Regions from separate parts of the Amycolatopsis plumensis genome, predicted to be linked through region 1. Evidence: riboswitches for the same ligand, from Rfam matches in the RefSeq annotation. Region 1 holds a riboswitch; the other holds the start of a gene.
What was found. Region 1 has a riboswitch for glycine ahead of gcvP (aminomethyl-transferring glycine dehydrogenase). Riboswitches for the same ligand answer to the same signal wherever they lie in the genome.
Positions count from the first base shown of each region.

Region 1 (7,570 bases):
GCCTGCAACTATCTCCTCGCCGTCGACGTCGACATGAACACGGTCGGCGGCTACGCCCTCTCCTCGTGGGACAGCGGCTACGGCGACTTCGTGCTGCGCCCCGACCTCGAGACGCTGCGCGAGATCCCCTGGCACGAGGGCACCGCGCTCGTCCTCGCCGACGTCGAACGCGTGCAGGGCGGCCCGGTCTCGGTGTCGCCGCGGCAGATCCTGCGCCGCCAGCTCGACCGGCTCGCCGAGCGCGGGCTGACCGCGTTCGTCGGCACCGAGCTCGAATTCATCGTCTTCGACGACACCTTCGAGACCGCCTGGGACAAGCGCTACCACGGCCTCAAGCCCGCCAACCAGTACAACGTCGACTACTCGATGCTCGGCACCGCGCGGCTGGAACCGCTGCTGCGCCGCATCCGCAACGACATGGCCGGCGCCGGGCTCTACCCCGAGTCCGCCAAGGGCGAGTGCAACCCCGGCCAGCAGGAGATCGCCTTCCGCTACACCGACGCGCTCGCCACCTGCGACAACCACAGCGTTTACAAGAACGGCGCCAAGGAGATCGCCGCGCAGGAGGGCAAGAGCCTCACCTTCATGGCGAAGTACAACGAGCGCGAGGGCAACTCCTGCCACATCCACATCAGCCTGCGCTCCACCGAGGGCCGCGCCGTCCTGGCCGGGGACGGCGAGCACGGCTTCTCGAAGCTGATGGAGCAGTTCCTCGCCGGCCAGCTCGCCGGGCTGCACGAGCTGACGTACTTCTTCGCGCCCAACATCAACTCCTACAAGCGGTTCGTGCCCGGCAGCTTCGCCCCGACCGCCATCGCCTGGGGCACCGACAACCGCACCTGCGCGCTGCGCGTGGTCGGGCACGGTGAGTCGCTGCGCGTGGAGAACCGCGTGCCGGGCGGGGACGTCAACCCGTACCTCGCCGTCGCCGCGCTCATCGCCGCCGGGCTGCACGGCATCGAGAACGAGCTGGAGCTGGAAGAGCCGTTCACCGGCAACGCCTACCACTCCGACCGCGGAACCGTGCCGACCACGCTGCCCGAGGCCGCCGCGGCCCTGGCGGAGAGCGACCTGGCGCGGGCGGCCTTCGGCGACGACGTCGTCGACCACTACCTCAACGCGGCGAAGATCGAGATCGACGCCTACAACGCCGCCGTCACCGACTGGGAGCTGATCCGTGGCTTCGAACGGCTCTGAGCCCGTCATCGGGCTGACCTCCTACCTGGAACCCGCGAAGTTCCTGGTCTGGGACACCGAAGCCGTGCTGCTGCACCGCGTCTACGTCGACTGCGTCGTCGCGGCGGGCGGTATCCCGGTGCTGCTGCCCCCGGTCTCCGACGCGTACGAGAAGCTAGTGTCCACTGTGGACGGGCTCGTGCTCACCGGCGGCGCCGACGTCGAACCCGGGCGCTACGGCGCCGAGCCGCACCCGGCCACCTACGTCCGGCCGGAACGCGACGCCTTCGAGTTCGGCTTGTTCGCCGCCGCGCGCCGAGCGGGTAAGCCGGTGCTCGGCGTGTGCCGCGGCCTGCAGGTGATGAGCGTCGCCCTCGGCGGCACGCTCACCCAGCACCTGCCGGAAACCAAGGGAACGACCGACCATCAGCCCGCCCCCGCGACGTTCGGCCGGGGGACCGTGACGTTGGCCGAGGGCAGCCGGGCGGCGGCGATCCTCGGGCCCGAGACCAAGACCCTCTGCTACCACCACCAGGCGATCGACCGGCTCGGCGCCGGGCTGGAGCCGGTCGGGTGGGCCGCCGACGGCACGATCGAGGCCGCTGAACTACCTGGTGAGTTCACCCTCGGCGTCCAGTGGCACCCCGAGCAGGACAGCGACGACGTCCGGCTGTTCCAAGCTCTCGTCGAAGCGAGCAAGGAGACCCGATGACCACGAGTTTCGACGTCCTGAACCCGGCCACCGAGGAGGTGGTGCGGACCGTCCCCCTGACCAGCGCCGAAGAGACGGACGCGGCGATCGCCCGCGCCCACGCGGCCTTCCCGGCCTGGCGTGACGTCACCCCGGGCGACCGCGCGCGGCTGCTGCGCCGCTTCGCCGACGCCGTCGAGGCCGACATCGAGCACCTCGCCCGGCTGGAGGTCGAGAACTCCGGGCACACCATCGGCAACGCCCGCTGGGAGGCGGGCAACGTCCGGGACGTCCTCAACTACTACTCCGCCGCCCCGGAACGCCTGATCGGCAAGCAGATCCCGGTGCCCGGCGGCATCAACGTCACCTTCCAGGAGCCCCTGGGCGTGGTCGGCGTGATCGTGCCGTGGAACTTCCCGATGCCGATCGCCGGCTGGGGCTTCGCGCCCGCGCTCGCCGCGGGGAACACCGTCGTCCTCAAACCCGCCGAGCTGACCCCGCTGACCGCCATCAGGCTGGCCGAGCTGGCGCGCGAAGCGGGCATCCCGGAGGACGTCTTCCAGGTGCTGCCCGGCAAGGGGTCCGTCGTCGGGCAGCGGTTCGTCGACCACGGGGGAGTGCGCAAGGTCGTCTTCACCGGCTCCACCGAGGTCGGCAAGCAGATCATGGCGGGCTGCGCGGCGCAGGTGAAGCGCGTGACGCTGGAGCTGGGCGGCAAGAACGCGAACATCGTCTTCGCCGACTCCGACCTGGAAAAAGCCGCCGCGACCGCGCCCTACGGCGTCTTCGACAACGCCGGCCAGGACTGCTGCGCGCGGTCGCTGATCCTGGTGCAGGCGAGCGTGTACGACCGGTTCATGGAGCTGCTGGAACCCGCGGTGCACGGCGTCGTCGTCGGCGACCCGGGCGACGAGAAGACCGAGATGGGCCCGCTGATCTCGGCCGCGCACCGGGCGAAGGTCGCCTCCTACGTGCCGGACGACGCGCCGGTCGCGTTCCGCGGCACTGCGCCCGAGGGCCGCGGCTTCTGGTTCCCGCCGACCGTCGTCACCCCGCCCGACCTGCGGCACCCGGTCGCCGCGGAGGAGGTCTTCGGCCCGGTCGTCGCCGTCGTGCCGTTCGCGGAGGAGGCCGACGCGATCCGGATGGCCAACGCGACCGAGTACGGCCTGTCCGGGTCGATCTGGACCCGCGACGCCGGCCGCGCGTTCCGGGTTGCGCGCGGCGTCGAATCCGGCAACCTCTCGGTGAACTCGCACTCGTCGGTGCGCTACTGGACGCCGTTCGGCGGCTTCAAGCAGTCCGGCCTCGGCCGCGAGCTCGGCCCGGACGCCGCCGCGGCGTTCACCGAAACCAAGAACGTCTTTCTCAGCACGGAGGAGTAATGGTCCAGCGTTTCGAAGGCCGCGTCGCGGTCATCACCGGCGGCGCCAGCGGCATCGGGCTCGCCTCGGCCCGGCGCCTGGCGAGCGAAGGCGCGAAGGTCGTCATCGGGGACCTGACGCCGGACTCGGGCAAGGCCGCGGCCGACGAGATCGGCGGCGCGTTCATCCAGACCGACGTCACCGACGCCGAGCAGGTCGAGAACCTGTTCCACAGCACGGTGGAGCAGTTCGGCTCGGTCGACGTCGCGTTCAACAACGCCGGCATCTCGCCGCCGGAAGACGACTCCATCCTCACCACCGGCATCGAGGCGTGGGAGCGCGTGCAGCGGGTCAACCTGACGTCGGTGTACCACTGCTGCAAGGCCGTCCTGCCGCACATGCAGCGCCAGGGCAAGGGCTCGATCATCAACACGGCGTCGTTCGTGGCGGTGATGGGCGCGGCGACGTCGCAGATCTCCTACACCGCGTCCAAGGGTGGCGTGCTCGCGATGAGCCGCGAGCTCGGCGTGCAGTTCGCGCGGGAGAACATCCGCGTCAACGCCCTGTGCCCGGGACCGGTGAACACCCCGCTGCTCAAGGAGCTGTTCGCCAAGGACCCGGAACGCGCGGCCCGCCGCCTGGTCCACGTCCCGGTCGGCCGGTTCGCCGAGCCGGAGGAGATCGCGGCCGCGGTCGCCTTCCTGGCCAGCGACGACGCCAGCTTCATCACCGCGTCGCAGTTCCTGGTCGACGGCGGCATCTCCGGCGCGTACGTCACCCCGCTCTAACGGCGCGTCTTGACGCCGTAGACGTCCTTGAGGAACTTCCAGGCGGCGTTGAGGCGCTTGCGTTCCTCGGAGATCGCTTTCTCGCGCCGGCGAAGGACGCGGGTGGCGACTTCGGAGGCGAGGAAGGCACCGGCGGCGAAGGTCAGGACGCCGACGATCAGGGTGAGGGCGATGACGGTGGTGGTCATGGTGACCAGCGTCGGAGCGCCGTGGGCGGGTTGTCCCTGCGCAAAGCTAGCGGGTTTCGTTAGCTTTGTGAGGTGACGCACTGGCGCGCCGGCGAGTGGGCGGAAGCGGTCCGGACGGGCATCCGCTCGCGGGGCCTGTCCCTGGACGAGGCCGCGCGGCGCATCGGCGTTCCGACGTCGACGTTGCGCAGCTGGATCGAGCACCGGCACGCGCCGAAGGTGACGGTGTTCGACCACTGGGCGCAGCTCGCCGAGGTCACCGGGCTCGGGGAGGCCGAGCTGCTGCGCGTCGCCGGCGTCCTGCCGGATTCGCTGGCTTCGCCGGTGCACGTCGCCCAGGCGGCGAAGGCGCTGCGGGAGGGCATCGACCGGGCCGGGCAGTTCCTCCGGCAGGCCACCGCGCTCGTCTACTCCTCGCCCGGCACGCAGGTCGCCAACGCGATCGCGGCGTCGCCGATCGACTGGGAGATGCGGATCCGCTCGGCCACCCGCGGCGACGAGGTCCGCGTCACCTACCACCACTACGTCGGGATCGTGCCGCCGCGGGACTTCCCCCACGACGACGCCGAGGTGCGCCGCATCATCGAGCACGACGTCCTCGGCGAGCTCTGGCGGCCGCTCGGGCTGTACTGGCGGGTCGCCGAGGTGCACGACTGGCACGAGCCGCCGCGGCTGGTCATCCAGGTGCCCGAGCAGGAGGCGACGCGGCCGTCGGTGCCGTCGCCGGTCGTCGCCGCGCCGCCGGTGGTCGTGCTGTCGCCGATCTGGGGGTACGGCGAGCTGCTGGCCTCGCTGATCGCCGACGGCCTCGGGTTCGGCAACGTCGACTTCCGCTACTTCGGCCTCCCCGACGCGATGGCCGACCGGGTCCGGATCACCGCGCGCGAGCTGGCCGAACCCGCGCCGCGGCTGGTGCACTCGGTGCCGCCGATCATGCTGCTGCACGGCCTGGCCGTGCCGGACCTGACCGGACGGCTCCCGGTCGTCGTCCGCTACGGCCCGCGGATGCGCGCGCGAGCGGCCCGCATCTACCGGTCGGCGCTGCGTGAGGCGGGGTTCGAGGACCCGCTGGAGGGGGCCCGGGCGATCGAGGAGGCGGTCGCGGTCCCGCCGGGCTGCGCGCACTTCGAGGTGACCCTGGCCGACGAGGACGTCTTCGACGGCGACCGGCCGTCCCTGGACCGGCTCAACGACTCGGTGGCCTGGCACGCCGAGCAGATCGTCGAGCAGGTCCTGCTGGGCGCGGGCCTCCCGCCGGTGCCGCTCGGCGGCCCGCTGAAGCGCCTGGTGCTGCCCTCCGGCCGGGTCCGGCGGCCGCCGGTGCTGGCGGGAAGCGTGGTGCGTCGCGTCGCCGGAACGCAGTGAATGACTCATTCCTGGCGTCCGACGCCAGGAATGAGTCATTCACTGCATGGGGGGCGCGCCGTCGAGCCGCGCTCGAAGACTGATGTGGTGTTGCCCGGGTGAAGTAGACGGCCGCGGGAAGCGGCAGGTACCGTGACCGTCACAACTGCAGATCGGGCCGTCGAGCCGAGGCGGGAGAGCCCTCACGAAGTCGGTGGGGCACCGAAGGAGCAAACTCCCCGGAATCTCTCAGGTACCTGCTACCGCTTCGCGCGAGGCCACTCTGGAAAGCAGGCGCACCCGCGCCTCACCCAAGGTGAAAGCCGCTGCACAGGCGGTGAAACTCTCAGGTGCCATGACAGAGGGGGAGTTCCCAGCGCACCGTTCTGCCCGGTGCCCGGCCCGAGGAGCTCCCCATCACTTCCACGCAGTTCGACGCCCGCCACATCGGCCCGTCCGAGGCCGAACGCGCGAAGATGCTGGCCGAGTGCGGCTACGGCAGCCTGGACGCCCTCGTCGGGGCCGCTGTCCCGAGCGCCATCCGCGCCACCCGTGACCTGCGGCTCCCGCCCGCCGCGTCCGAAGAGGACGCCACCGCGGAGCTGCGCGCCCTCGCCGCGCGCAACCGGCCGATGACGCAGATGATCGGCCTCGGCTACTCCGACACCGTGACCCCCGGCGTGATCCGCCGCAACGTCCTCGAGAACCCGGCCTGGTACACCGCGTACACGCCCTACCAGCCGGAAATCTCCCAGGGCCGTCTCGAAGCCCTCCTCAACTTCCAGACCATGGTCGCCGACCTGACCGGCCTGGCCACCGCGAACGCCTCGCTGCTGGACGAGTCGACCGCCGTCGCCGAAGCCGTTACGCTGATGCGCCGCGCGTCGAAGTCGAAGTCCAACAAGGTCGTCCTCGACGCCGAGTGCCTGCCGCAGACCATCGCCGTCGTGCGCACCCGCGTCGAGGCCCTGGGCATCGAGGTCGAGGTCCGCGACCTGCTCACCGGCCTGCCCGAGGACTTCTTCGGCGTCGTCGTCCAGTACCCGGGCGCGTCCGGCGTGCTGCGCGGCCGCGGCTTCTACCACGCGATTTCCGAGTCGGCGAAGGCCGCGGGGGCGCTGTTCACCGTGGCCGCCGACCTCCTCGCGCTCACCCTGATCACCTCGCCCGGCGAGTTCGGAGCCGACGTCGCCGCCGGCTCGACCCAGCGCTTCGGCGTCCCGCTCGGCTACGGCGGCCCGCACGCCGGGTACATGTCCGTCCGCGCCGGGCTCGAGCGCTCGCTGCCGGGTCGCCTGGTCGGCGTCTCGGTCGACGCCGACGGCAGCGCCGCCTACCGCCTCGCCCTGCAGACCCGTGAGCAGCACATCCGCCGCGAGAAGGCGACGTCCAACATCTGCACCGCGCAGGTCCTCCCGGCGGTGCTGGCCGCGATGTACGCGGTCTACCACGGCCCGGACGGCCTGAAGAAGATCGCCCAGCGCGTCCACGGCCTCGCCGCGGGCTTCGCGGACGCCCTGCGCCGGACCGGCGTCGAGGTCGTGCACGAGTCCTTCTTCGACACGGTCGTCGCGCGCGTCCCGGGTCAGGCCGCCGAGGTCCACGCGGCCGCCCGCGCGGCCGGGATCAACCTCGGTCACGTCGACGGCGACCACGTCCGCGTCGCCTTCGACGAGGTCAGCACCCCCGCGATCACCGCGAAGGTCCTCCGCGCGTTCGGCGTCGAAGAAGAGGTCAGCGATGGTGTCGCGCTGCCGAACGGCCTGGCCCGCGAGAGCGGCTTCATGGGCCACGAGGTCTTCGGCACCCACCGCTCCGAGACGGCGATGCTGCGCTACCTGCGGAAGCTGTCCGACCTGGACTACGCGCTCGACCGCGGCATGATCCCGCTCGGCTCCTGCACGATGAAGCTCAACGCCACCACGGAGATGGAGCCGATCAGCTGGCGCGAGTTCGCGGGCATCCACCCGTTCGCGCCGGCCGAGGACGCCGAGGGCTACCACGTCCTCGTCGCGCAGC
Region 1 is NZ_JBHSJY010000001.1:4,964,487-4,972,056, forward strand. It holds gene ACFPLC_RS24020 (glutamine synthetase family protein) at 1-1,197, shown strand, start outside; gene ACFPLC_RS24025 (gamma-glutamyl-gamma-aminobutyrate hydrolase family protein) at 1,178-1,888, shown strand; gene ACFPLC_RS24030 (aldehyde dehydrogenase family protein) at 1,885-3,252, shown strand; gene ACFPLC_RS24035 (3-oxoacyl-ACP reductase) at 3,252-4,019, shown strand; gene ACFPLC_RS24040 (hypothetical protein) at 4,016-4,207, opposite strand; gene ACFPLC_RS24045 (helix-turn-helix domain-containing protein) at 4,280-5,572, shown strand; glycine riboswitch at 5,734-5,827, shown strand; gene gcvP (aminomethyl-transferring glycine dehydrogenase) at 5,968-7,570, shown strand, end outside.

Region 2 (7,570 bases), 3.0 Mb from region 1:
GGAACACGAGTGGGTCGCCACCCGCGGCGAGGACACCCTCGTGCGCGTCGGCATCACCGAGTACGCGCAGGACCAGCTCGGCGACGTCGTGTTCGTCGACCTGCCCGACGTCGGCAGGCAGGTGAGCGCGGGCGACGTCTTCGGCGAGGTCGAGTCGACCAAGAGCGTCTCCGAGCTGTTCGCGCCGGTCGACGGGGAGGTCGTCGCGGTCAACGACGCCGTCGCCGACTCGCCCGAACTCATCAACAGCGACCCCTACGGCGAGGGCTGGCTGATCGAGATCCGGCTCGACGACCCGGCGGGCCTGGAAGCTCTGCTCGAAGCCGAGGCGTACGACGCGCTGACCAAGGGCTGAAGCCCGCTCCGCCGGTTCGGGGAGCCGGGGCTCGGAGAATCGATCAGGCACGGTACGTTGGCAGCTACACGTTCTTGAGTACTGGCAACACAGCATGTGTGGAGGAGAGCTCAGGTGAGCACGAACGACGGGCCCGGCGGCGTTCCCCCGGAGCAGTCTCCGGAGCGGACCTCTGTCTTCCGGGCCGACTTCCTGGCCGAAGCCGAAGGTCGCGAGCCCGCCCCGGAAGCCCCGGTCCAGGGCGTCGACGCCCTGCCCCCGGGTTCGGCGCTGCTGGTCGTGAAGCGCGGGCCGAACGCGGGTTCGCGGTTCCTGCTCGACCGCGACACCACCAGCGCGGGGCGGCACCCGGACAGCGACATCTTCCTCGACGACGTCACGGTCTCCCGTCGGCACGCCGAGTTCCGGCGTGAGGGCGGCGAGTTCGTCGTCATCGACGTCGGCAGCCTCAACGGCACCTACGTCAACCGCGAGCCGGTCGACCAGGCCGTCCTCGCCGGCGGCGACGAGGTGCAGATCGGCAAGTTCCGCCTGGTCTTCCTGACCGGCCCGGGTCACGGGGGCCAGGGGGCGCAGTGACGGCGGCCGGGCGGCCACAGAACCACGGACTGAGCATCGGGGCGGTTCTCGCGCAGCTGCGCGGGGACTTCCCCGACGTCACCATCTCCAAGATCCGGTTCCTCGAAGCGGAAGGCCTGGTCACGCCGGGCCGCACGCCGTCGGGCTACCGGCAGTTCGCCGCGGCGGACGTGGAGCGCCTGCGGTTCGTCCTGGCCGCCCAGCGGGACCACTACCTCCCGTTGAAGGTCATCAAGGAGCAGCTGGACGCGGTGGATTCGGGCGCCGAGCCCACCGCTGCCCTGCCCCGCCCGCCGCGCCGGCTGGTGCCGATCGACGCGCCGGCCGAGAACGTCGGCCTGCCCGTCGCGGACGACTTCGCCCCGGGCAAGGAGCTGCGCCTGACACGCGAGGAGCTGCTGGCGCAGGCCGGCATCGACGCGCCGGCGCTGGCCGAGCTGCAGCAGTACGGCCTGGTCCGGCCCGGTCCCGCCGGGTTCTTCGACCCGGACGCGGTGCTGGTCGCGCGGACGGTCAAGGCGATGACCGAGTTCGGCATCGAGCCGCGGCACCTGCGGGCCTTCCGTGCGGCGGCCGACCGCGAGGTCGGCCTGCTGGAGCAGATCGTGACGCCGGTGTATCGGCACCGCGACCCCGAGGCGAAGGCACGCGCCGACGAGGTGGTGCGGGAGCTCGCGGCCCTGTCCGTGACCCTGCACACGCTCCTCGTCAAGGCGGGAATCCGCGGCGTCGCCGGGTGTTGATCGATAACGGGGCAGTGAGATCCTCTTTGCGGTCCCATGTCAATGACTGAATGTTCGGCACCGCATGCCGTACCGTGAAGGCACGGGTTTGCGGCAGGCGAACCGAGAGAGTCCGGACAGCGAGCACAGCGCACGGATGACGGGTAGCGTCGGGAGTATGGGCGTGAAGCCGGTTCAGCGCTGCAGCCCGTGTGCACGAGAGGGAGGCGAAGCCCGATGAGCGAAATGCGCGTCGTCGGTGTGCGGGTCGAGCTGCCCGCGAATCAGCCGATCTTGTTGCTGCGGGAAACCGAAGGCGAACGGTACCTGCCGATCTGGATCGGCTCGGTCGAAGCCACCGCCATCGCTTTGGAGCAGCAGGGGGTCCGCCCCGCCCGCCCGCTCACGCATGACCTGCTGAAAGAGGTCATCGGAGCGCTCGGCCGGGAGCTCGAGCAGGTCGTCATCACCGACCTGAAGGAAGGCACGTTCTTCGCCGAGCTCGTGTTCGACGGCGACATCCGGGTGTCCGCCCGGCCGAGCGACTCGGTCGCGCTGGCCCTGCGGATCGGCGTCCCCATCCACGCCGTGGACTCGGTGCTGGAGGAAGCGGGCCTGATCATCCCGGACGAGCAGGAGGACGAGGTCGAGAAGTTCCGCGAGTTCCTCGACTCCGTGTCGCCCGAAGACTTCCGGGGTGCCGACACCTGAGGGGTGCGGAGTTCATGCCCCTGAGCGCGTACCCGGTCCGAGCTTCGATCGCCGTGTCCGACATCGAGCGGGCGGTCGCGTTCTACGAAGGCAAGCTCGGCCTGCGGGCGTTGCGGTCCGGCCCCAGCGCGCACATCGACGGCGGCAGCCGGACCTACGGATCCGGTGGCGGACCGGCCCTGAACGTGTACCAGTCCGTCACCGCCGGGAAGAGCCCGGCCACCCTGGCGACCTGGTACGTCGACGACCTCGACGAGATCGTTGACGAACTCACCGCGGCCGGCGTCGAGTTCACCCGCTACGACCAGCTCGAACACGACGCCAGGGGGATCACCGTCCGGGCCGGTGGCGGGCGGATCGCCTGGTTCCAGGACCCGGACGGCAACACCTTCGCCATCGAAGCCGACACGTGAGAACTTGCCTTGACGTGGACGTCAACGTCTAGCGTCGAGGGCATGCGGATCGGAGAACTGGCGCAGCGCACCGGGGTCACCACCCGTGCGCTGCGGTTTTACGAGGACCAGGGCCTCCTGAGGACCCGTCGTGCGGCGAACGGCTACCGCGAGTACGACGAGGACGACCTCCAGCTGGTCAAGGAGATCCAGACCCTCCAGACCGTCGGCCTGACGCTGGAAGAGACCCGCCCGTTCGTCGAGTGCCTGCGCAGCGGCCACGAGACCGGCGACTCCTGCGCGAACTCGATCGAGGTCTACCGGCGCAAGCTCGAAGAAGCCGACGCCCTCCTCGCGCGCCTCGGCGGCATCCGCGGCGAACTGGCCGCGAAACTCGCCGCCGCCCTCGAGCGGCAGGCGCCCGATCCGTGTGTCGTGCCCGCGTCCCCGCGCCCCTGAAGGAGCCCCCATGTCCGCAGTCACCGACGTCACCGATGCGACCTTCGCCGAGGTCCTCGCTCACGACGTCCCCGTGCTCGTCGAGTTCTGGGCCACCTGGTGCGGCCCGTGCCGGATGGTCGGCCCGGTGCTCGCGCAGCTGGCCGCCGAGCGGGACGGCGAGCTCGCCGTCCGCAAGATCAACGCCGACGAGAACCCCGAGACCACCCGCTCCTACCAGGTCATGTCCCTGCCCACGATGATCCTCTTCCGCGGCGGGGAACCGATCGAGACGATCGTCGGCGCGTTCCCGAAGGCCCGCATCGAAGAGCGGCTCGACCGGGCCCTCACGGCGCCGTCGCTTTGACGAACGTGTCCGCCAGCTCGCGCCCGTACTGCTCCAGGTCCAGCTCCGGGTCGGCGGCGTAGGCCGCGGCGACGCCGTCGATGGCCTGGGCGATCGACATCGCCATCACCTCGGGCGTGAACTCGCCGAAGACGCCCTCGGCCTGGCCCTGCTTGAGCTGGCGGGCCAGCCCGTGCACGCGCAGGTCGTCGACCAGCACCTTCGTCATCACCCAGCCGTCGGCGTCGTCGGCGTTGGCCGCGAGCTCCGACAGTGTTCGGACGCACTCGGGGTAGGCACGCAGGAACGCCACCGACGTCTCGATGTGCGCCCGCAGGTAACCGCGCCGATCGGCCGGGTCGAGGCCACCGCCGGTGCGTTCGGTGAGGAAGCCGGCCTTCGTCTCGACGACCGTGCTGAGCACGGCCTGCATCAGGCCGGCCTTGTTCGTGAAGTGGTACGAGATCAGCCGGGTGCTGCTCAGCCCGGCCCGCTCCTTGATCTTGGCGAACGTGGTCCGCCGGTAGCCCAGGTCGGACAGCACGCCGATGGTGGCGCCGATGATCTGCGCCCGGCGCGCGGCCTCGGCGGGGCTGAGGCCCATCTCGGCCATGAGGTCGGTGTTTACTTGCATGAGTAACAAGTTACTTGGCTGAGTAAAACGGGTCAAGGGGTTTGAACCACGCCGCAGGGGGTACAGCAAACGGCTCAAAGGGTCAGCCGACCGCCTGGGCTTGCCGCGCGTCGCGTTGACCGGCACTGTCCGGGCGCTTACCGTCGAAGAAGGGAAATCGCCACGGTGTGATTCACGGTCTGGGGCCGGATCGTGGCGGTTGATCTCCGGCGGGTCCCGCTCCTGGGACTCCTCCGGCTGTCATTCGCCGGCCGCCAGGTCGGGCGAGGGGAGGCTTGCGTGGTCGAGGCTGGTTCCGAGAAGCAGCCTGTCGAGGTCGCGACTGGTGAGCAAGGGGAACTGTTCCCCGACAACTCGCTGCCCGACGAGCTGGTGGGCTACCGGGGTCCGGCGGCGTGCCAGATCGCCGGCATCACCTACCGGCAGCTCGACTACTGGGCCCGGACCAAGCTGGTCGCGCCCAGCATCCGCACCGCGCACGGCTCCGGCTCGCAGCGGCTGTACTCCTTCAAGGACATCCTGGTCCTCAAGGTCGTCAAGCGGCTACTGGACACCGGCGTCTCACTCCAGAACATCCGGGTCGCCGTCGACCACCTGCGCGTCCGCGGCGTCCGCGACCTGGCCCGGGTGACGCTGTTCTCCGACGGCACCACGGTCTACGAGTGCACGTCGCCGGAGGAAATCGTCGACCTGCTCCAGGGCGGCCAGGGCGTCTTCGGCATCGCCGTCAGCGGCGCGATGCAGGAAATCAGCGGCACGATCCACGAATTCCCGGCCGAACGCGCCGACGGCGGCATCGTCGAGACGCACGAACCGGACGAACTCACCCAGCGCCGCAACGCCCGCAAGACCGGGTGATCACCACCGCGGCGGGCAGAGTAAGGTTCACCGTGCGGTCGACGAATCCGCGCGGGAGAGTCCGAGCCACACCTTGAGCTCGGCGCCGAAGGAGCAAGTCCTCCCCGGAACCTCTCAGGCACCCTGGACCGCGCGGACGAGACGCCTCTGGAAAGCGGGTCGTCAGGACACAGCCTGATGGCCCCGCCGACGGTGCAAGCCCGGCTCAACCTGCGGGCGAAACTCTCAGGCGCCCCTCGGGGTCAGACAGAGCGGGGAGGACCAGGACACCGCCGTCCCGGTCCACCCCCGCTGTCTCCAGGAGGCCATCGTGGATCCGTCACTCGCCTCCCTGGAACAGGGCATTCCCTTCGCCGACCGGCACATCGGGCCCGATTCCGCCGACCTGGAGCACATTCTCGACCTCATCGGCGTCGCCTCCCTCGACGAACTCGCCGAGCGGGCCGTCCCGCGGTCGCTGCGGGACTCCGCCCAGCCGCTCGAACTGCCACCCGCCGCCTCCGAGGCGCAAGCCCTCGCCGAACTCCGCGCGCTGGCCGCCCGCAACCGGCCGACCGCCGCCATGATCGGGCTCGGCTACCACGACACGGTCACCCCGCCCGTCATCCGGCGGAACGTCCTCGAAAACCCCGCCTGGTACACCGCCTACACGCCCTACCAGCCGGAAATCTCCCAAGGGCGGCTCGAAGCGCTGCTCAACTTCCAGACCGTGGTCGCCGACCTGACCGGGCTGCCCGTCGCCAACGCCTCCCTGCTCGACGAGGCCACCGCGGCGGCCGAGGCGATGACCCTCGTGCGCCGGGCCGGGCGGGCGACGTCGAACCGGTTCGTCGTCGACGAAGACACCCTCCCGCAGACCCTCGCCGTCCTCCGGACCCGGGCCGAGCCCCTCGGCATCGACCTCGTCGTCGAGGACCTCTCCCAGGGACTGACCGGGCTCGGGCTCGGCGGCGACTTCTTCGGCGTGCTCCTGTCCTACCCGGGCGCGTCCGGCGCGGTCCGCGAGCTCGACCTCACCATCACCGAGGCCAAGAAGCACGGCGCGGCCGTGATCGTCGCCGCCGACCCGCTCGCCCTCACCCTGCTGCGGCCGCCGGGCGAGCTCGGCGCCGACGTCGCCATCGGCTCGACGCAGCGCTTCGGCGTCCCGCTCGGCTTCGGCGGTCCGCACGCCGCCTACCTGGCGGTGCGGCAGGGCCTCGAACGGCAGCTGCCCGGCCGGCTCGTCGGCGTCTCGAAGGACGCCGACGGCGCGCCCGCGTACCGGCTCGCCCTGCAGACGCGCGAGCAGCACATCCGCCGCGAGAAGGCGACGTCGAACATCTGCACCGCCCAGGTCCTCCTCGCCGTGATGGCGTCGATGTACGCGGTGTACCACGGCCCCGAGGGCCTGCGGTCGATCGCGCTGCGCACCCACCGGATGGCCACCGTGCTGGCCGCCGGCCTCGCCGAGGGCGGTGTCGAGGTCGTGCACGGCGAGTTCTTCGACACCGTCGTCGCGGCCGTGCCCGGCCGGGCGGACGCGGTCGTCGCCGCGGCCCGCGACCTCGGCATCTCTCTGCGCCGGATCGACGGCGACCACATCGGCATCGCCTGCGACGAGACCACCACCCGCGAGCGGCTTTCCTGCGTCTGGAAGGCGTTCGGCGTCTCGGTGTCCGATGTGGACGGCCTCGACGCGGACACCGCGGACGCGCTCCCGGCCCCGCTGCGGCGGACGAGCGAGTACCTGGCGCACCCGGTTTTCCACGCGCACCGCTCGGAAACCGCGATGCTGCGCTACCTGCGGCAACTGGCCGACAAGGACGTCGCCCTCGACCGCAGCATGATCCCGCTGGGCTCGTGCACCATGAAGCTCAACGCCACCGCCGAAATGGAGCCGGTCACCTGGCCGGAGTTCGCCGGCCTGCACCCGTTCGCGCCGGCCGAGGACGCCGCCGGGCTCCTGGACGTCGTCGCCGACCTGAGCGCCTGGCTCGCGCGGATCACCGGCTACGACGCGGTTTCCCTGCAACCCAACGCCGGCAGCCAGGGGGAGTTCGCGGGGCTGCTCGCCATCCGTGCCTTCCACCGCGCCCGCGGCGAGCACGCGCGGGACGTCTGCCTGATCCCGGCGAGCGCACACGGCACGAACGCGGCCAGCGCCGTGATGGCGGGCATGCGCGTGGTCGTCGTCCGCTGCGACCACGAAGGCAACATCGACCTCGCCCACCTCAAGTCCACAGTGGACGAGCACCGGGCCGATCTCGCAGCGATCATGCTCACCTACCCGTCGACGCACGGCGTCTACGAAGACACCGTCGGCGCGGTCTGCGCGGCGGTGCACGACGCGGGCGGCCAGGTGTACGTCGACGGCGCCAACCTCAACGCGCTCATCGGCGTCGCCCAGTACGGCCGCTTCGGCGCCGACGTCTCGCACCTCAACCTGCACAAGACGTTCTGCATCCCGCACGGCGGTGGTGGTCCCGGCGTCGGCCCGATCGGCGTCCGCGCGCACCTGGCGCCGTTCCTGCCGAACCACCCGCTCCAGCCGGC
Region 2 is NZ_JBHSJY010000001.1:7,919,581-7,927,150, reverse strand. It holds gene gcvH (glycine cleavage system protein GcvH) at 1-355, shown strand, start outside; gene garA (glycogen accumulation regulator GarA) at 470-934, shown strand; gene ftsR (transcriptional regulator FtsR) at 931-1,677, shown strand; gene ACFPLC_RS38215 (bifunctional nuclease family protein) at 1,894-2,367, shown strand; gene ACFPLC_RS38210 (VOC family protein) at 2,382-2,780, shown strand; gene ACFPLC_RS38205 (MerR family transcriptional regulator) at 2,823-3,218, shown strand; gene trxA (thioredoxin) at 3,229-3,564, shown strand; gene ACFPLC_RS38195 (TetR/AcrR family transcriptional regulator) at 3,545-4,177, opposite strand; gene ACFPLC_RS38190 (MerR family transcriptional regulator) at 4,457-5,035, shown strand; glycine riboswitch at 5,078-5,176, shown strand; gene gcvP (aminomethyl-transferring glycine dehydrogenase) at 5,346-7,570, shown strand, end outside.
Region 2: another riboswitch for glycine. It lies ahead of gcvP (aminomethyl-transferring glycine dehydrogenase); the one in region 1 lies ahead of gcvP (aminomethyl-transferring glycine dehydrogenase).